DNA from 4 places in the Mycobacterium sp. ITM-2016-00316 genome. Region 3 is predicted to be linked to each of the others. Evidence: predicted binding sites of a transcription regulator. Region 3 holds the regulator's gene; each other region holds the start of a gene.
The links. Region 3 encodes LexA, which represses DNA repair genes until DNA is damaged. Its sites were predicted from a motif close to CGAACANNTGTTCG; they were not measured.
Positions count from the first base shown of each region.

Region 1: C6A86_RS10825 (HNH endonuclease signature motif containing protein) is a predicted target of LexA. The motif match lies at 2,524-2,537, and genes of this name have one in related genera.
Region 2: C6A86_RS02140 (HNH endonuclease signature motif containing protein) is a predicted target of LexA. The motif match lies at 2,221-2,234, and genes of this name have one in related genera.
Region 4: C6A86_RS27490 (DUF222 domain-containing protein) is a predicted target of LexA. The motif match lies at 2,744-2,757, and genes of this name have one in related genera.

Region 1 covers NZ_CP134398.1:2,258,869-2,263,231, forward strand. The annotation lists gene C6A86_RS10810 (cytochrome P450) at 1-198, shown strand, start outside; gene C6A86_RS10815 (NAD(P)/FAD-dependent oxidoreductase) at 195-2,126, shown strand; gene C6A86_RS10820 (hypothetical protein) at 2,291-2,422, opposite strand; gene C6A86_RS10825 (HNH endonuclease signature motif containing protein) at 2,680-4,014, shown strand; gene C6A86_RS10830 (thioesterase family protein) at 4,137-4,363, opposite strand, start outside.
Region 2 covers NZ_CP134398.1:467,949-472,311, reverse strand. The annotation lists gene C6A86_RS02150 (family 16 glycosylhydrolase) at 1-531, opposite strand, end outside; gene C6A86_RS02145 (hypothetical protein) at 719-1,915, shown strand; gene C6A86_RS02140 (HNH endonuclease signature motif containing protein) at 2,379-3,689, shown strand; gene C6A86_RS02135 (FAD-dependent oxidoreductase) at 3,894-4,363, shown strand, end outside.
Region 3 covers NZ_CP134398.1:2,421,247-2,425,609, forward strand. The annotation lists gene C6A86_RS11615 (hypothetical protein) at 1-1,271, shown strand, start outside; gene lexA (transcriptional repressor LexA) at 1,278-1,952, opposite strand; gene C6A86_RS11625 (hypothetical protein) at 1,985-2,431, opposite strand; partial or broken gene C6A86_RS11630 (organic hydroperoxide resistance protein) at 2,424-2,845, opposite strand; gene C6A86_RS11635 (MarR family winged helix-turn-helix transcriptional regulator) at 2,865-3,296, opposite strand; gene C6A86_RS11640 (LysM peptidoglycan-binding domain-containing protein) at 3,472-3,969, shown strand; gene nrdR (transcriptional regulator NrdR) at 4,044-4,363, shown strand, end outside.
Region 4 covers NZ_CP134398.1:5,668,470-5,672,832, forward strand. The annotation lists gene C6A86_RS27470 (DUF427 domain-containing protein) at 1-118, opposite strand, end outside; gene C6A86_RS27475 (SRPBCC family protein) at 181-639, shown strand; gene C6A86_RS27480 (FAD-binding oxidoreductase) at 650-2,059, opposite strand; gene C6A86_RS27485 (DUF4262 domain-containing protein) at 2,093-2,560, shown strand; gene C6A86_RS27490 (DUF222 domain-containing protein) at 2,762-4,363, shown strand, end outside.

The DNA of each region.
Region 1 (4,363 bases), 160 kb from region 3:
CGCTCACCCAACCCGCAGGTGGGCTTCGGCGCGGGCGGCCCGCACTTCTGCCTGGGCAACCAGCTGGCCAAGAGTGAGCTGCGAAACATCTTCCGCGAGTTGCTGACCCGGCTCACCACCATCGAACTGGGGGAGCCCGATCTGCTGTACAGCAGCTTCGTGCACGGCATCAAACGGCTACCCGCGCACGTGCGATGAATGCGCGGCACCTCGGCACGGAGCCGATCGGTGGCGTCGATGACGCGACCATCGCCGCCGCGCTCGAGCAGTTGTCGGTCCCGGCGCTGATCGCCTCGGTCGTGCAGATCACCGGTGACCCGTCCTTCATCCACGGGTCGATACGGCCGGTCCAGTTCGTGCAGAACGAATTTCAGGGCATGCTCGACGAGCCGAGCAAATCACAGCTACGTTTTTTCGCGCTCGAGGCCATCTGCGCCTGGCGGGATGCCGGGTGCCCACCAACGCCGCCGATCGGCACCGAACTGATCCGCGAACTGATGGACTGGATCGCCTGCGAGCCAGTACCTGATGACCATGCCGCGCTCTACATCGAGGAGATGGACCTGCAGGGAGCCAATCCCCGCGCGATCGCCGGTCCTGACGGCCTGACGCCGCCACCGGGATTCTCGGTGCTCATCATCGGTTTCGGCGCCTCGGGTCTGCTGGCTGCGATCCGGTTGCAGGAGGCCGGAATTCCGTTCGAGGTCGTCGACAAGAACCCCGATGTCGGCGGTACCTGGTTCGAGAACAGCTATCCCGGCTGCCGGGTGGACGTGGCGAGCCACTTCTACTCGTACTCCTTCGAGCACGTCGGCGATTTCAGCGCCTACTACACTCGCCAGCCCGAGTTGTACGACTACTTCCGCTCGGTGATGAAGGACCACCAGATCGACGCCCATGTCTCGTGGGGCCGAGAGGCGACGCGCGCGCAGTGGGATGACCGGACGGGTCAGTGGACGGTGACCCTGCGCGATGCCGACGGCTCGACGGAGCAGCGGACGGCCTCGGCGATCGTTTCCGGCGTCGGCTTCCTCAACCGGCCGCTCATCCCGGATCTTCCCGGGCTGGAAGATTTTGCGGGCCCGGCCTTCCACTCGGCCCAGTGGGATCATTCGGTGGACCTGCGCGGTAAGCGGGTCGCCCTCATCGGCGCCGGCGCCAGTGGTTTCCAGATCGGCCCCGCCATCGTCGACGAGGTCGAACACCTGGTGGTGTTCCAGCGCACCGCACAGTGGATGGCGCCCAACCCGCGTTACCACGCGAGCGTCACCGACGGTGAGCGCTGGGCGATGCGTCACCTGCCGGGGTACTCCCGCTGGTATCGCTTCATGCTCATGTGGCAGTCCAGCGACAAGATGCTGGAACTGGTTCGCGCGGACCCTGATTGGCATGACTTCCCGCGCACCGCGAACGAGGCCAGCGCCGCCCGGCGCGAGTTCTTCGCGAAGTGGATCCAGGACCAAGTCGGCGATATGCCAGATCTCGCCGCCAAGGTCACCCCGGACTATCCGCCGATGGCCAAACGCATGTTGCAGGACAACGGCAGCTGGTTGCGCTGCTTGCGGCGCGAGCATGTGACGTTCGTCAACGATCCGATCACCGATATCGACGGGACTTCGATCAGCACCGCAGAAGGCCGCCATGAGGTTGACGTCATCGTGTTGGCCACCGGTTTCCGCGCCTCGGAGGTGCTCTGCCCGATGGAGGTGATCGGCCGCGACGGGGTACCGATATCCGCGGTCTGGGAGGGTAAACCCGCCGCCTTCAACGGTGTTTCGGTGAACGGATTCCCGAACTTCTTCATGATGGCCGGGCCGGGTACCGGCCTCGCCCACGCCGGCAGCGTGATCTTCATGCTGGAATGCCAGATGCGCTACATCGGTGCGGCGCTGCGGACGGTGATCGAGCGGGGCAAGCGCACCATCGAACCCACCGCCGAGGCCTATGCGCGCTACAACCGTGAGCTTCAGGACGAGGTGGCCACCCTGATGTGGGGGCATCCGTCCATCGAGCACTCCTGGTACAAATCGCCCGACGGTGGTGTCTACGTGCTGAGTCCGTTCGGGTCGGTGGAGTACTGGAAGCGCACCGGCGTGCTCGCCGATGGGGATCACGTGCTGGGCTGACACCAGCCGAGCTGCCACCCATATCCTTGAAATTTCCCTTGCGCGGGGCTGTGGAAGGCACCTGGTCCAAGCCCATCGCGTGCATCCGTTCGTGCACACTGATCAGCCCATGATCGAGTCCGGACGTTTCCTGTGCGGTACGCAGCGGTCCTGACCCGTTTGGGTCACGCGTAGAACGATTTCCGCGAGATGCCGTGCTCGACACGGAACGCCGAGAGCGCCTCGCGGGGCGCGTCACCGGGCCACTGCGCGATGGCCAGACCGACGCCGGGATCGATGGGTTCATCGACAACCACAAACCCACTCCGCGAGGCAGAAGGTCGGTCACCAAGTCATCCGAACCGTCACCGATGTCTTGATGTCAGTGCTTGCACGGGGCCATGATTCGGAGTAATATCGAACACAAGTTCGAATGCGACGTTGCTCCCATCTCCACCCGGTGAGCACAGACCGCGACTCCGGTCGCCGCGAGGTTCGACGGTCCTACGGGACTGTGCGAGCCGTATTGACTGATCGTGCCCGTTGGGCACCTTCTGTGAAAGTCGGTATCCCTATGGACGCCACCCATCTCGATTCCATCATTGATGCGCTGATCGATGATCTTGCTGTTGCGCCGCCGCCCGATGACGATGCCGATCGCCGGTTGTTTGATCTGTTGGACTCTCCGCGGCGGGTGCTCGATGAGCAACCGCTGCTGGCGGTGTTGGCGGCGGCAGTCACCTTGCGCAACCTGTTCGATCACGTGATCGCCCAGGCGGTTGCGGCCGCGGAGCGCGTCGGGATCCCGGCGCGCAAACACCTGCGCACGGGCAGCGACCTGCTCATCAGCTGCGGCATGGCTCCCGGTGCGGCGTACCGCGCGGCGCGGGTGGGGCGGGCGGCGCCGACGTTGCCGGCGTTGACGCGGGCTCAGCGTCTGGGCGGGGTCGGTATCGAATTCGCCGACGCCATCGGCAAAGGAGTCGCGCATGTGTCGGGCAGGGTTGCGTTGTCCGAGCAGGACCGGGCGGGCGTGGTGACGTCGTTGATGATTCAGACCACCCCGCCCGGGGTGGACAAGAAGGCCCGCGAGATCGCCATCGCGAAAGCCGCCACATCGCCGCAGGACGACGGGGCGGTGCCGGTCGCCGAAAACACCGACCTCAACGACATGACCGTGGTGCAGACCGAGGACGGGCGGGTAACGGCCAGCCTCGATCTCGACGCGCTCACGGCGGAGGAACTACTCGCCGCGCTGGATCCGCTGTGCCGGCCCATCCCGCTGCCCGACGGGTCACCGGACCCCCGCCCGACCGGGCGGCGCCGCGCCGACGCGTTCGGTCAGATCATGCGGACCTACCTGTCGAGCTCGCAGCGCCCGATGAGCGGTGGTGTGCTGCCGCACGTCACCCTCATCCGCCCCGCCGCACCAGTGGGCGCCGCAGCGGGGGCCGAGGGGGCTGTGGATTCACTGGGGTTCACCGGCCCGGTCAGCACCCGCACCGCGGACCTGATTGCCTGCGACAGCACCCTGACCACGGTGCTCGTCGACCACTCGGGCATACCCCTGGACCTCGGGCGCGCCGAGCGACTGTTCACCCCGGCGCTGCGCAAAGCACTGGGTATCCGCGACCGGGGCTGCGCATTCCCCGGCTGCGGCAGGCCGGTGTCCTGGTGCGATGCCCACCACATCACTCCCTGGAGCAGCGGTGGGCACACCAGCATCGACAACGGGGTGCTGCTGTGTCGACTGCACCACACCGCGATCCACCACGGCGGCTGGCAGGTCTACCTCGGCGCTGACCGCCACCCCTGGTTCATCCCACCGCATGACCCGGCCGGTCCCGAACCGGCACACCTGCGCTCCCACGCCCGACGCACCATGACCACCCTGCCCACCGCCGCATAACCAACGTTCCACGCACCTTGAAAACTCCACAGAGACATTGAGCGGAGGCGGGAACCGGCATAGACAACCGCGCCGGACCCGCCACGCCGCACCAGGCCGGCGCTCCGGTCGGAGTCGGACCGCTAGCGACTCTGCCTGCGGCGCACCAGCACCGACTGTTGAATGGCGCCGACCGGGCCCTGTTCGTCGAACAGGGTGCCCAGGGTGGTGCCGATGCCGTCGGGGCCGTAGTTCGTCTCGGCCCGGATGCCGATCCACGGCCCCTCCGGCACCCGGTGGATGTGCACCACCAGGTCGGTATTGAGAAATGTCCATTGCCGGATGTCGATCTTGGTGCCGATCCCGTTCG
Region 2 (4,363 bases), 2.0 Mb from region 3:
CCAATCCCGGTTGCCGTACCACTCGAAGAGGTCGACCTCACCGCCGCGCACGGGGTTGTCGTTGATCAACCAGAAGGCAGGCCAGGCACCATCGGTCAGGCAGTTGAGTTTGACGCGGGCCTCCCAGGTCGTCCCGACCCCGCCGCGCCAGTTACCGATGATCTTCGCGCTGGCGTACTTCTCCTGGATGTTCGCGCCCTCGCCGCGGGTGGCGCGGATGACGAGGTTGCCGTTGCCGTCCTGGAAGACATGCTCCTGGTCGGTGACGTAACGACCCATGTTGAACGGCTTGTCCCATTCGACCGGGTTCCGGATGGTCTCCCGCTGCGGAACGATGAACCACGCCCCGGGGTTCGGTGGCGAACCGGCCGGGCCGTTGAACTCGTCCTGGAAAAGGAACACCGGGGCCGCCGCTTCGGGGACCGGAGCCCCGGCCCCGGGAACCGGTCCTGGCGGGAAGTCACCGGGAACGGGCTCGGCATGGGCTGCCGGAGAGGGCAGCGCGGCAGCAGCCGCACCCAGTCCCAACATGAACAAGGCGCTGCGTCGATCAAAATCAGGCACAGCCGAACCATAAACGAGGTCGCACAGGTTTCGCTCGCAACCACGCGAACAGCGACCGCACAGGGGGCCAAAAGGGAGCCCACATTTTCGCCGCGGGCTCGGCTAGCGTTTGCGACGGCAAACTATCGCATTCGACGCAGGAGTCACTAAAGGTATGGCCAACAAGGTGTTTCGACAGACCCTCACCACGGGCGTTGTTCTTGCCAGCGCCGGCGCCATCGCGCTGACCCCCGTGACCGTGACACCGGAGATTCGTGCCATCGCCGACACGCCGCGCGTCGTCAGCACCGATGTGATGCCGGCCGGGCTGTTCCAGGACCTGCAGCTCATCGGCAACGGCGCCCGCGCCGCGGTCGAACAGAGCATCGACGGCCTGGTGCGAAAGGTTCCCGACATCTGGTGGACCGTCGAGGAGCAGTGGCCCGACGCCGACCTGACCCACTGGAACTACGCCATGGTCGCCAACATGGTCTTTGCGCCGATCACGCCGCTGCTCATCGGGCCGCTCAATGATGCGGTCGCCGAGGCTGTGGCCCGCAACTTCCCGGTGCTCGGCGACCAGATTCGCCAGATCCCCGACCTCGTCGAATACGCCTTCATCCGCCTCGTCGGGCCGCTGCTGAGCGCCATCGGGGGCGCCGGCCAGGCCCACTCCGAGATCTTCTACTCGATGACCACCTGGCGTATCGAGCCGTTCATCGAGGCGATCGTGAAGGCGCCATTCCACGTGATCGACGGCCTGCTCTTCGGTGGCTACGGGGACCTCGGCCCGATCCTGCCCGGCAGGGAAGGGCAGTACATCCCGGCGCCGGGCCTGCTCACCCCGTGGGGCCAGCCGCCGCGGGTCCGCGACATCAAGACGCCGAACGATATCGTCACCACCACGGTCCCCGACACCAACGCGAGCTTGATCAGCCTGTCCACCGGCCGCGACGAGAGTGCCATCGGAACCGATACCGCGGTCACCGAAACCACCACCGACACCGCAGACGAAGACCCCCTGGACACCGCCGTCGAGCCGGTCGTCGAGACCGTCACGCCCGACACCGAGACGGTCGTCGAGACGCCGGAGCCGACCGAGGCCGTCACCCCTGCCGCCGACGCCGAAGTCACTGACACCGAGGCTGATGCCATCAGCGACCAGACAGAGACCACCAAGCCGGCCAAGCCCGCGAAGAAGGACCCGGCCGCCGGAATCCGGCAGGGCATTAAGGACTTCCGCGACAACGTCGGCCGTACTGTCAAGAAACTCACCGGTGGCGGGACGTCGTCGCGCTCTGACTCACAGTCGGGTGGCGACAAGAGCGGATCCACCACGTCGGAGTCCAGCGCCGCCAAGGACTCGGAGTAGCTCGGCACTCACTGTCTGCTGGACCTGGATCGCTACCTCGGCCTCCAGGCCGATGAGCGGTGAGTGCGGTCGCGGTCCACGCTCCTCGGCGGTGAGCAGTGTTTCGGAGTTTCGCGCCCGTGGCGCCGCCCAAGATTCAGGTCCGGCGAGGCGTTTCAGCCATGGGACATCCGGCGCAGCGACAGCGCGGATGGTTCTGCGGGACATTGCGCTTGACCATGATCAGCGTCACCACCAAGCCCCTTCAATCTGTCACCGATGTCCTCAAAATGTCCCTTGCGCGGGGCCTTGATTCGGCGTAGCATCGAACACAAGTTCGAATGCGACGTTGCTCCCATCACCATCCGGTGAGCACAGACCGCGACTCCGGTCGCCGCGAGGTTCGATGGCCCCTTTCGGGCTGTGCGGACCGTTGTGACTGATCGTGCCCCGTTGGGCACCTTCTGTGAAAGTCGGTATCCCTATGGACGCCACTGATCTCGACACCTTTGTTGATGCGTTGATTGATGACCTCACTCCGGTGCCTGCACCCGAGGACGACGCTGATCGCCGGTTGTGTCATCTGCTCGACAGTCCGCGCCGGATCGTTGATGAACAGCCCTTGCTCGCGGTGCTGGCGGCCGCGGTCACCTTGCGCAATCTGGTCGATCATGTGATCGCCCAAGCGGTTGCGGCCGCGGAGCGGGCCGGGATCCCGCCACGCACGCACCTGCGCACGGGCGCTGATCTGCTCACCAGTCTGGGTGTGGCGCCGGGCGCGGCGCACCGGGCCGCGCGGGTCGGGCGGGCGGCACACACGCTGCCGGCGTTGACGCAGTTGCAGCGCCTCGGTGGGATCGGTATCGAGTTCGCCGACGCCATCGGTAAAGGAGTCGCTCACGTCAGCAGCCGGGTCGCCCTGTCCGAGCAGGACCGGGCGGGCGTGGTGACGACGCTGATGATCCAGACCACCCCCTCGGGTGTCGATAAGAAGGCCCGCGAGATCGCCATCGACAGAACCGCCGCCGCTCCGCTCGACGACGGGGCGGTGCCGGTCGCCGAAAACACCGACCTCAACGACATGACCGTGGTGCAGACCGAGGACGGGCGGGTCGCGGCCAGCTTGGATCTCGACGCGCTCACGGCAGAGGAACTGTTGGCCGCGCTGGATCCGCTGTGCCGGCCCATCCCGCTGCCCGACGGATCACCGGACCCACGCCCGACCGGGCGCCGCCGCGCCGACGCGTTCGGGCAGATCATACGAACCTACCTGTCGGGCGCGCAGCGCCCGATGAGCGGTGGTGTGCTGCCGCATGTCACCGTGATCCGCCCCGCCGCAACACCAGGCGTGGACTTTCTCGGCTTCGGTGGTCCCGTCAGCACCCGCACCGCGGACCTCATCACCTGTGACAGCACCCTGACCTCGGTGATCGTCGACGCCGCCGGCGCCCCGCTGGACGTCGGGCGCGCCGAGCGGCTGTTCACACCCGCCATCCGGAAAGGATTGGCCGTCCGCGACCGTGGATGCGCGCACCCCGGCTGCGGAAGACCGGTGTCGTGGTGCGACGCCCACCACATCACACCCTGGAGCAGCGGAGGCTACACCAGCATCGACAACGGCGTCCTGCTGTGCCGACTGCACCACACCGCGATCCACCACGGCGGCTGGCAGGTCTACCTCGGCGCCGACCGCCACCCCTGGTTCATCCCGCCGCACCGCCCGGATGAACCCGAACCGGCGCACCTGCGATCCCATGCCCGACGCACCATGACCGATCTACCCACCGCCGCATAACCAAACTCGCACGGCACCTTGACAACTACACAGTGAACACCGCCCACGCAGGCGGGTCCGGCGGGGAGCAACACGCCGCCAGACCCGCCACCACGAACCGCACTTGTGGTCGCGGAGTTCGAGCGAATCACGAAAGTCACTGACGACAAACGTGATTCGTGAGAACACCAGGCCATGATCGATTCGAACGGGTAACTTCGAACCGTGACCACATCGCTGCGGGCCGTCGTGGTCGGCTCCGGGATCAGCGGGCTGACCACGGCCATCTCGCTGCTGGAGGCCGGCCACGAGGTACGGATGGTGACCGCCGAAGGCGCCATGTCCACGACCTCGGCAGTGGCGGCGGCGGTGTGGTTCCCGACCCATGTCGCACCGTGGGAGCGCGTATCGAGTTGGGGCGCGCATACTTTCGATGTGCTGGCCGAGCAGGCCGCGGCGCTCGTCCCGGGGGTGGTCATGCGCGAGTCGCTCAGCCTCTATCGGGAGCCGCCGGGCGAGCCCGCGTGGACGGCCGCCGTCGGCAAGGTCCGGCCCGCCGATACACACGAGCTCCCGCCGGGTTACCCGTACGGGTTGCGCTACACGGTGCCGTTGGCGGAGATGCCCCGTTACCTGCCATGGCTGGGCGCCCGGTTCCGCGACCTCGGTGGGCAGGTGGCCCAGCGGCTGCTGCG
Region 3 (4,363 bases):
ACTACGCCGGCGGCAAGATCTTCTACCGCCCGGACACCGGGGCCAATGTGGTCACCGGTCAGGTGCTGGCCAAATACGAGAGTGTCGGCGGACCGACCGGGGACCTCGGGTTCCCCACCGCCAGTGAGGCCGACGGCGGGCTGACACCGCAGAGCCGGGTGGCGACCTTCGCCGCCGCGGACAAGCCGGTGATCTTCTGGACGCCCGATTTCGGTGCGGTGATCGTGCGCGGTGCGATGAACGCGGCCTGGGAGAAGCTCGGTGGGGCGACGGGTGAACTCGGTGCGCCGAAGGGCGATCAAACCGAGAACGGCACCGTCATCAGCCAGCAGTTCAACGGCGGGTCGATCTCGTGGGACAAGGCGACCAACACCTTCAGCACCGAGCCCGCCGGCCTGCAGTCTCAGCTCGCGGGCCTGGAGGTCCCCGGTGCGGACGCGCCGGAGGCGCCGGCCGACGCGCCGGGAGCCACCGGCGGCGGCTCGGGCAGCGGCGACAAGTGGTACTCCTCGCCGTGGTGGTGGCTGCTGGGCCTGATCCCGCTGGTGGGTGTGATCGCGCTGGTCGCCATCGCCGTACTGCGCAACCGGCGCCCCCGCGAGGATGACGAGTTCGGCGACGACCCCTACGAGCGCGGCTACGACGGCGGGTACGAGGACCGCTTCGAGTCCGGCTATCCCAGCCGGCCCGAACCGGCCGTCTACACGCCGCAGAGCCCGTGGGCGTCGGTGCTCCCCGGCGACACCGGCACCGGCAACGATTCCGGCGCCGCCGATGACGAATCCGGTGACGAGGACTACGAGTACGACGAGGAACCCGGCGAGTACGGCTCCGATGAGTACGGCTCCGACGATCACGACGTCGAGGGCGATGAGCTCGAGGAACTGCGTGCGCCGCAGGAGGAGCCGCTGAGTTTCGACCATGATCCGGATGCGGTCGACACCGCGCCCACGCGCATCGAAACTCTTCCCGAGACGTCGGCGGGGCAGTTCGATCCACCGACCATGGTCGTACCCGAGTACGAGCCCGATTTTCCCAGTGGCCGCCACGCCGCGATCCAGGACGAGGAGCCCGAGGACGCCGGCTGGACCTCGATGCGGCTCGCCACCGGTGACCGCTACCGCGCGCCGGAGGGCTATCCGATCAAGGCAGATACCAAGACCGGGCTGTACTGGGCTCCGGGTAGCCCGGGATATCGCGATACCGAGGCCGAGATCTGGTTCGCCAGTGAGGACTTCGCCCGGACGAACGGATTCGTCCGGGCGGACTGAGCGTCCTCAGATCTTGCGGATGACGGTGACGACCTTGCCGAGCACGACCGCGTCGTTACCGTCGATGGGGTCGAACGCCGGGTTGTGCGGCATCAGCCACACCTGACCCCGGGTGCGCTTGAAGGTCTTGACGGTGGCTTCACCATCGATCATCGCCGCGACGATGTCACCGTTGTCGGCGACGTTCTGCTGACGGATGACCACCCAGTCACCGTCGCAGATGGCGGCGTCGATCATGGACTCGCCGACCACCTTCAGCAGGAACAGTGACCCCTCGCCGACCAACTCGCGGGGGAGCGGGAAGACCTCCTCGACAGCCTGTTCGGCCAGGATGGGCCCGCCCGCGGCGATCCTGCCGAGAACCGGGACGAAGGTGGGTTCGGGCAGGGCGTCCGAGCCGGTGACATCGGTGGCCACGACCGGGGTCACCATTTCGTCGGAACCGCGGACATCCACCGCGCGTGGACGGTTCGGGTCCCTGCGCAGGTAGCCCTTGCGTTCCAGGGTGCGCAGCTGATGGGCCACCGACGACGTCGACGTCAGGCCGACGGCATCGCCGATCTCGCGGATGCTGGGTGGATAGCCGCGACTGGTCACGGAGGTGCGGATGACCTCCAGGATGGTGCGCTGACGCTCGGTCAGGCTGGAGCGTGCCTCAGGGGTTTCGGTGCTGTCGCTCATGGCGCCGAATGTAGTCGCCGACGCGCAGATAATCAAACATGTGTTCGAGGCGTGTCGGATCCGCCTGCGCCCCGCGGCACCGCCGTCGACCACAGTGCCCACGCGATCAGCACGGGCTGGAACAGCAGGCGGACGAACCGGCTGGTATCGCTGTTGAGACCGAAACCGTCGGCGTGGTTGACGAATTGCGCGATGTTGCCGGGGAAGATCAGCACGAAGAACGCGGCGAGTAGCCGGCCGACCAGCACACGGTCGCGCCGCAGCAGGGCCAGTCCGACGCCGAGGGTGATCTCGACACCGCCCGAGGCCATCACCACGCCGTCGGCGTCCATCGGCACCCACGTGGGGACCTGGGCCTGGAACTCCTCGCGCGCCCAGAACAGGTGACTGAAACCGGCGAAGATCATGGCGCCCGCAAGGGCCAGCCGCGCGATGGTGCGTGCCCGGGTGGTCGGCGGTGGGGCCGGAAGCTCACTCATCGGCCACCGTCAGGGTGACCTCGATGTTGCCGCGGGTGGCGTTGGAGTACGGGCAGACCCGGTGGGCGGCCTCGGCGAGCTGCTGTGCCGTCGCGTGATCCACGTTCGGCAGGGTGATCTGAGCTCGACGGCCAGGCCGAAGGCGCCGTCGTCGCCGGATCCGAGCACCACCCGGGCGCCGACCGCGGAATCGGAGACGTCGGCCTTCTGCTGGCGCGCGACCAGGCGCAGCGCGGAGTGGAAGCAGGCGGCGTATCCGACGGCGAACAACTGCTCGGGGTTGGTGCCCGCGCCCGAGCCGCCCATTTCCTTCGGGATGCTCAGTGCCACATCGACCTTCCCGTCCGATGTGCGTCCGTGTCCGTCGCGGCCCTCGCCGGTGGCGAGTGCCTCCGCGGTGTAGAGCGTCTTCATGGTCGGTCCTTTCGTGTTGTCACTGCAGGGAATCCAGGTGGTCCACCAGTCCGCGCAGCACGTCGCGCAGCGCCGCGAGGTCACCCTCGGAGGTGTTCGACGACCGCAGCAGCCGTTCGGGTATGCAGGCGGCACGCGCCTGCAATGCTCGCCCGGCGGGCGTCACGGTCACTTCGACGCGACGTTCGTCATCGGCGGCGCGCTGCCGGACCACCAGTCCGCTGTTCTCCAGCCGCTTCAGCAGCGGCGACAGCGTGCCGGAATCGAGGTGCAGGCGATGGCCCAGGTGCCCGACCGAACAGTGCTCTTCCTCCCACAGCACCAGCAGCACGAGGTACTGCGGGTAGGTGATGCCGAGTTCGTCCAGCAGCGGCCGGTAGGCCGCCGTGACCGCCCGCGACGCGGAGTACAGCGCGAAGCACAACTGGTCGTCGAGTCGGGCGGTCTGCACGCTGCAAGCGTATTGCACAATTAAATTGTGCGCAATTGAAATCGGCCCGAATCGCTTGTCGGTGGCCTCGTCTATCGTTTCGCAACAGTTCGATCACATGTTCTATTCATCGAACACATGATCGACTAGCATTCGAACACAGAAGCGAACGCCACCTACTCGGAGAGGCAGTCAGATGACAATTCTCGAAGCTCGGCCGATCACCCGGCACAGTGCCTATGCCCCGGCCCCCGCGGCGCAGCCGTCGACGGCCGCCGAGGTGTGGCCGTTGCCCCGCGATGTCGTGGTGCGCCGCCGCCGCGTGCAGCCGGCGCGTCGTCCGGGGGGTGCGCCACTGGGCCACCGCGGCACCGGCGTGCTGATGTCGCGCGCCTCGCGCCGGCGTCGCCCGATCACCCCCGGCGCCACGGTGCTGCTGGCGCTGCTGGCCGGCGGGATCACGTTGTGGCTCGGGCTGGTTGCACAGTTGGGCGGCCCCATCGAGGAGCCCGTGCAGATGCCCACCCGGCTGTCGGTGGTCTACGTGCAGGACGGTGAAACGCTGCAACACATCGCACACCGGGTGGCACCCGATGTGCCCACGGCCCCGGTGGTCGAGCGCATCCGCGAGCTCAACAAGCTCGAAACCGGCACGGTGCAGGCCGGGCAGACCCTCATCGCACCGATCGGTTGATGCCGCCCCGCTTCACCCAGGTAGGCTCGAAGACATTCGATCTCGTCCACCTGCGGTGCGGCAAAGGAGCGGTGATGCACTGTCCGTTCTGTCGTCACCCGGATTCGCGTGTCGTGGACTCCCGGGAAACCGATGAGGGCCAGGCCATCCGGCGTCGTCGATCCTGCCCGGAATGCGGGCGACGGTTCACCACCGTGGAGACCGCGGTGCTCGCGGTCGTCAAACGCAGCGGTGTCACCGAGCCGTTCAGCAGAGAGAAAGTCATCAAGGGTGTGCGCCGGGCATGTCAGGGCCGGCAGGTCGACGACGATGCGCTCAACCTCCTTGCCCAGCAGGTCGAGGATGCGGTGCGTGCCGCGGGATCACCCGAGATCCCCAGCAACGAAGTGGGTTT
Region 4 (4,363 bases), 2.7 Mb from region 3:
CCGCACCGTCTGATTCGGCGACGACCACCCCGTTGACCGTGACGGTGACGTGCCTGCCGGTCGGTGCCACGGTGATCGGATGCTCGGCGGTGGGCTGCCACACGGGACGCTCGCTCATGTTTTGGACAACGTCGGCCCCGATGCGGTGATTCCCGCCACGCCGATCGCTACGATCGGCCCATGAATGCACCGATTACCGGGTCCGTGTCGATCGCGGCCGATCCAGCGAAGGTATACGCGCTGATCACCGACCTTTCGACGCTGGCAGCGCTGGCCGAAGAAGCCCACGCCATGCACTGGGCGAAGGGACACTCCACGGTCGCCCCCGGAGCCGTGTTCAAGGGCGAGAATCGCAACGGTTCGAAGTCCTGGACTACCACCTGCACCATCACCGATGCCGCCCCGGGGTCGACGTTCGCGTTCGACGTGAAATCGGCGGTGTTCCCGGTGGCGCACTGGCGTTACGACATCGCCCCGGCCGACGGCGGGTGCACCGTCACCGAGTCGATGTGGGACCGTCGGGCCGGATGGTTCAAGAAGGTCGCCGGCCTGGCCACCGGCGTCAGTGACCGGGCCGGCGCCAACGCCGAGCACATCAAGGTCACCCTGCAGCGGCTCAAGGAGCGCGCGGAAGCTTGAGCGCGTCCGCTCAGGGCTTCCGCGTGATCACGTCGGCGACCCTGGCGATGGGCGAGGTCGTGCGGCGGCCGTTGGCCTCATGCCGGTCGGCGAGTTTGTAGGCGATGTAGAGGCCGCGCACCCCGAGCCAGCGCATCGGCTCGGGCTCCCAGTTGCGCGACTGGTGGCCGACCCAGGGCAGTTCGGTGATCGGTGTGTTCCGGGTCAGCACCAGGTCGGCCAGGGTGCGGCCGGCGAGGTTCGTCGCCGTCACACCGTGCCCGACATAGCCGCCCGCCCAGCCCAGGCCGGTGGCGCGGTCCAGCGCGACACCGGCTTCCCAGTCGCGCGGCACCGCGAGCACGCCGCACCAGCCGTGCGCGATGGGAATGTCGCGGACCTGCGGCAGGATCGAGTGCAGCACGTCGGCCAGCAGACGGATGGTGCGGGCGGGCACCTGACCGTCCTGATCGGTGCGTGACCCGAACCGGTAGGGCACGCTGCGCCCGCCGATGGCGATGCGGTCATCGACGGTCCGCTGCGCGTAGAAGAATCCGTGCGCGGTGTCGCCTACGGTTTCGCGTCCCTGCCAACCGATTTCGTCCCAGATATGAGCGGGGATCGGGTCGGTGGCGATCATCGAGCTGTTCATCGGCAGCCAGCGCCTGCGCAGTCCGGGAAGCGCGGGCGTGAAGCCCTCGGTGGCCCGCAGCACGATCGGCGCGCGCACGGTGCCGGTCCTGGTGACGGCCCTGCCCTGCTGGATCTCGATGACCGCGGACTGTTCGTGGATGGTGACCCCGAGGCGTTCGACGGTGTCGGCCAGCCCGGCGGCCAGCGCGGCCGGCTGGATGCGCGCGCAGTCCGGGCTGTGATAGGCCGAGACCAGCCCATCGATGTTGATGCGTTGCGCTGCCTGCTCTTTGGTGAGTTCGACGACATCGTTGCACCAGCGGCGCTCTTCGGCGACACTCGCAGCCAATCGCGCCGCCTGCGCGGGGTTCCGGGCGATCTCCAGGTTGCCGCCCTTGGCCGCACCGGCGTCGATCCCTTCCCGGTCGGCCACCTCGATGACCTCGTCGACGGACTCGTTGAGCGCCCGTTGCCAGGCCAGAACCTTTTCGCGGCCATAGGTTTTCGCCATCCGATTGCGATCGCCGGGAACAAGTCCGGACAGCCAGCCACCGTTTCGGCCCGATGCGCCGAAGCCGGCGAAGCGAGCCTCCAGCACGGTGATCCGCAGCGACGGGTCGGCCTTCTTGAGGTAGTAGGCCGTCCACAGACCGGTGTAGCCGGCGCCGACGATGCAGACATCGGCGTCGCGATCCCCTGGCAGCCGTGGCCGCAGCGACGGCATCTTGTCGAACCAGTGCGAGACACGACCATTGATGGTGGACACCCAGTGATTCTGCCAGGCCGGGTTGTCGGTGGTGCGGCGCATCGTGTCTGCCAAGACCGACGAAAGGGGCACACCATGTGCTGGCAATGCGATCATCCGGGGGCAACCCGGCAGGACTACCTCGACGTGCTGCGGGGCGTCGTCATGCAGAACGGCTGGGCGGTGCAGTATGTCGAGGCCGACCCGCCGTTCGCGTACACCGCCGGGCTGAGCGAGGCCGGCCTGCCCGAACTGCTCATCACGGGCCTTCCGCCCGCGCGCTCCACGCAACTGCTGAACGAGATGGCGCACTACATGGTGCACGAGGTCGAGCCCGCGCCCGGCGACACCATGACGTTTCCGGACGATTCGTGTGCGGAGTTCGTCGAGGTGACCCACCCGGACGTCCACATGGGATGGGCGGTGGCGTTCCGCGGCGGCCCGATCCGGGGTCTGCAGATCGTCTGGCGAGACGAACGCGGCCACTCGCCGTGGTGCCCCGACTTCAACGGCGGGGGTCGGCGGCAACCGATTCTCGGGACGCGAGGGCCGGTCGACACCTGAGCGTAGACGGCGGGAGGGCGCCCGATCCGGGCTTCCCTCCCGTCGTTCTCGCCCCGAGTCTCCGGATAGCTCCACCTCGAAAGTGCCCGCCTATGAGCGACTTTCGAGCGACAGCCGAGTCCCAGAAATTTCTTTGGACTCATTGATCACACCGGTCACTTTGTCGGGTTTCTTGTCGGTGATCGCACGTATGTTCGAGTCATGAACAGCGATGTGGCCGGTGGTCGGGATGCGGTGCAGCACGCGCTGTCCGATCGCGCCGCCTCCGTCAAGGCGCTGCTGGACGCCGACTTCACCATGTTCGACACCGCCGAACTGCTGGCACTGCTGTCTGAGCGTGAGCAGCAGGCCCGCGCCGACACCGCCGTCGATCACCGCATCCTGGCCGCCCTGATGGACCGGGCCACCCCGCACGAGATCGGCGGCAAAACCTGGACCGACGTACTGACCACCCGCGACCGCCTCAGCGCCACCGAAGCCGCCCGGCGCATCACCGCCGCCCGCGACCTCGGGCCGCGGCACACCATGACCGGCGAAGTCCTGGAACCAGTGCTGGCGGCGTGCGCGGCCGCACTGGCCGCCGGCAGGATCACCACCGGGCACATCACCATCATCCGCACCACGCTGAACAAGGCCTCCGCCTACCTGGATGCCACCGCGCGCGGGCAACTGGAATCCACACTGGTCGATATCGCCGCCACCAACACCCCCGAAACGCTGCAGAAAGCCGCCGATCACGCGCTGGCTCTGATCAACCCCGACGGCGATGGCCCCGACCCGGCACGACACCGGCGCGGGCTGAGCATCGGTCCCCAAGACGTCGACGGTATGGCCAAAGTGTCGGGCTGGGTGGACGCCGAATTCGCCGCCTACCTACGCACCATCCTCGACGTCTGGGCACGACCGGGCATCAACAACCCCGACGACGAAAAGCCCCAAAACAATCCCGACCCCAACCCACTCGACGAAGACCCTGTCGAACCCGACACCGAACCCGAGGACGAGGGTGTGGACGAGGACGAGGACGAAGGCGAGACAGAGACAGAAGGCGAGACAGAGGCAGAGGCCGCATCAGCAGAGGTCAAACCGGAGGTTGAGCCCGAATCGGAGGTTGAGCCCCAGCCTCAGACCGAGGTCGAGTTCGAGGTGCCCGGGCCCGCCGGCCCGCCGCCCACGTGGGACCCCGACGAATTTCTGCGCGACCCCCGCACCCAGTCCCAACGCAACCACGACGCCATCAAAGCCGTCCTACGCGACACCCTGATGTCCAAGCGCCTCGGGCAACACAACGGCCTACCCGTCACCCTGGTCGTCTCCACCACGCTCAAAGAACTGGAGGCCGGCGCCGGGATCGCGGTCACCGGCGCGGGCACCCTCATGCCCATGCGCGATCTGATCCGGCTGGCCGAACACGCCCACCACTACCTGATCGTCTACCGCCACCACACCGCCGAACCGCTCTACATGGGCCGCTCCAAACGGTTGGCCACCAAAGCCCAACGACTACTGCTCTACAACCGCGACCGCGGCTGCACCCGACCCGGCTGCACCCAAGCAGCGTGCCGCTGCCAGGCCCACCACGCCAACCCCAGCTGGAACAACGGCGGACTCACCGACGCACCCGACCTCGGACTGGGCTGCGGACCCGACAACCAACTCGCCGAACTGGGCTGGACCAACACCATCGACCCCGTCACCGGCCGCGTGCACTGGCACCCACCACCACTGATGGACACCGGCGCCGACACCCTCAACCACCACTTCCACCCCGAAGAACTCTTCCCACCACCACAACCCGACGGA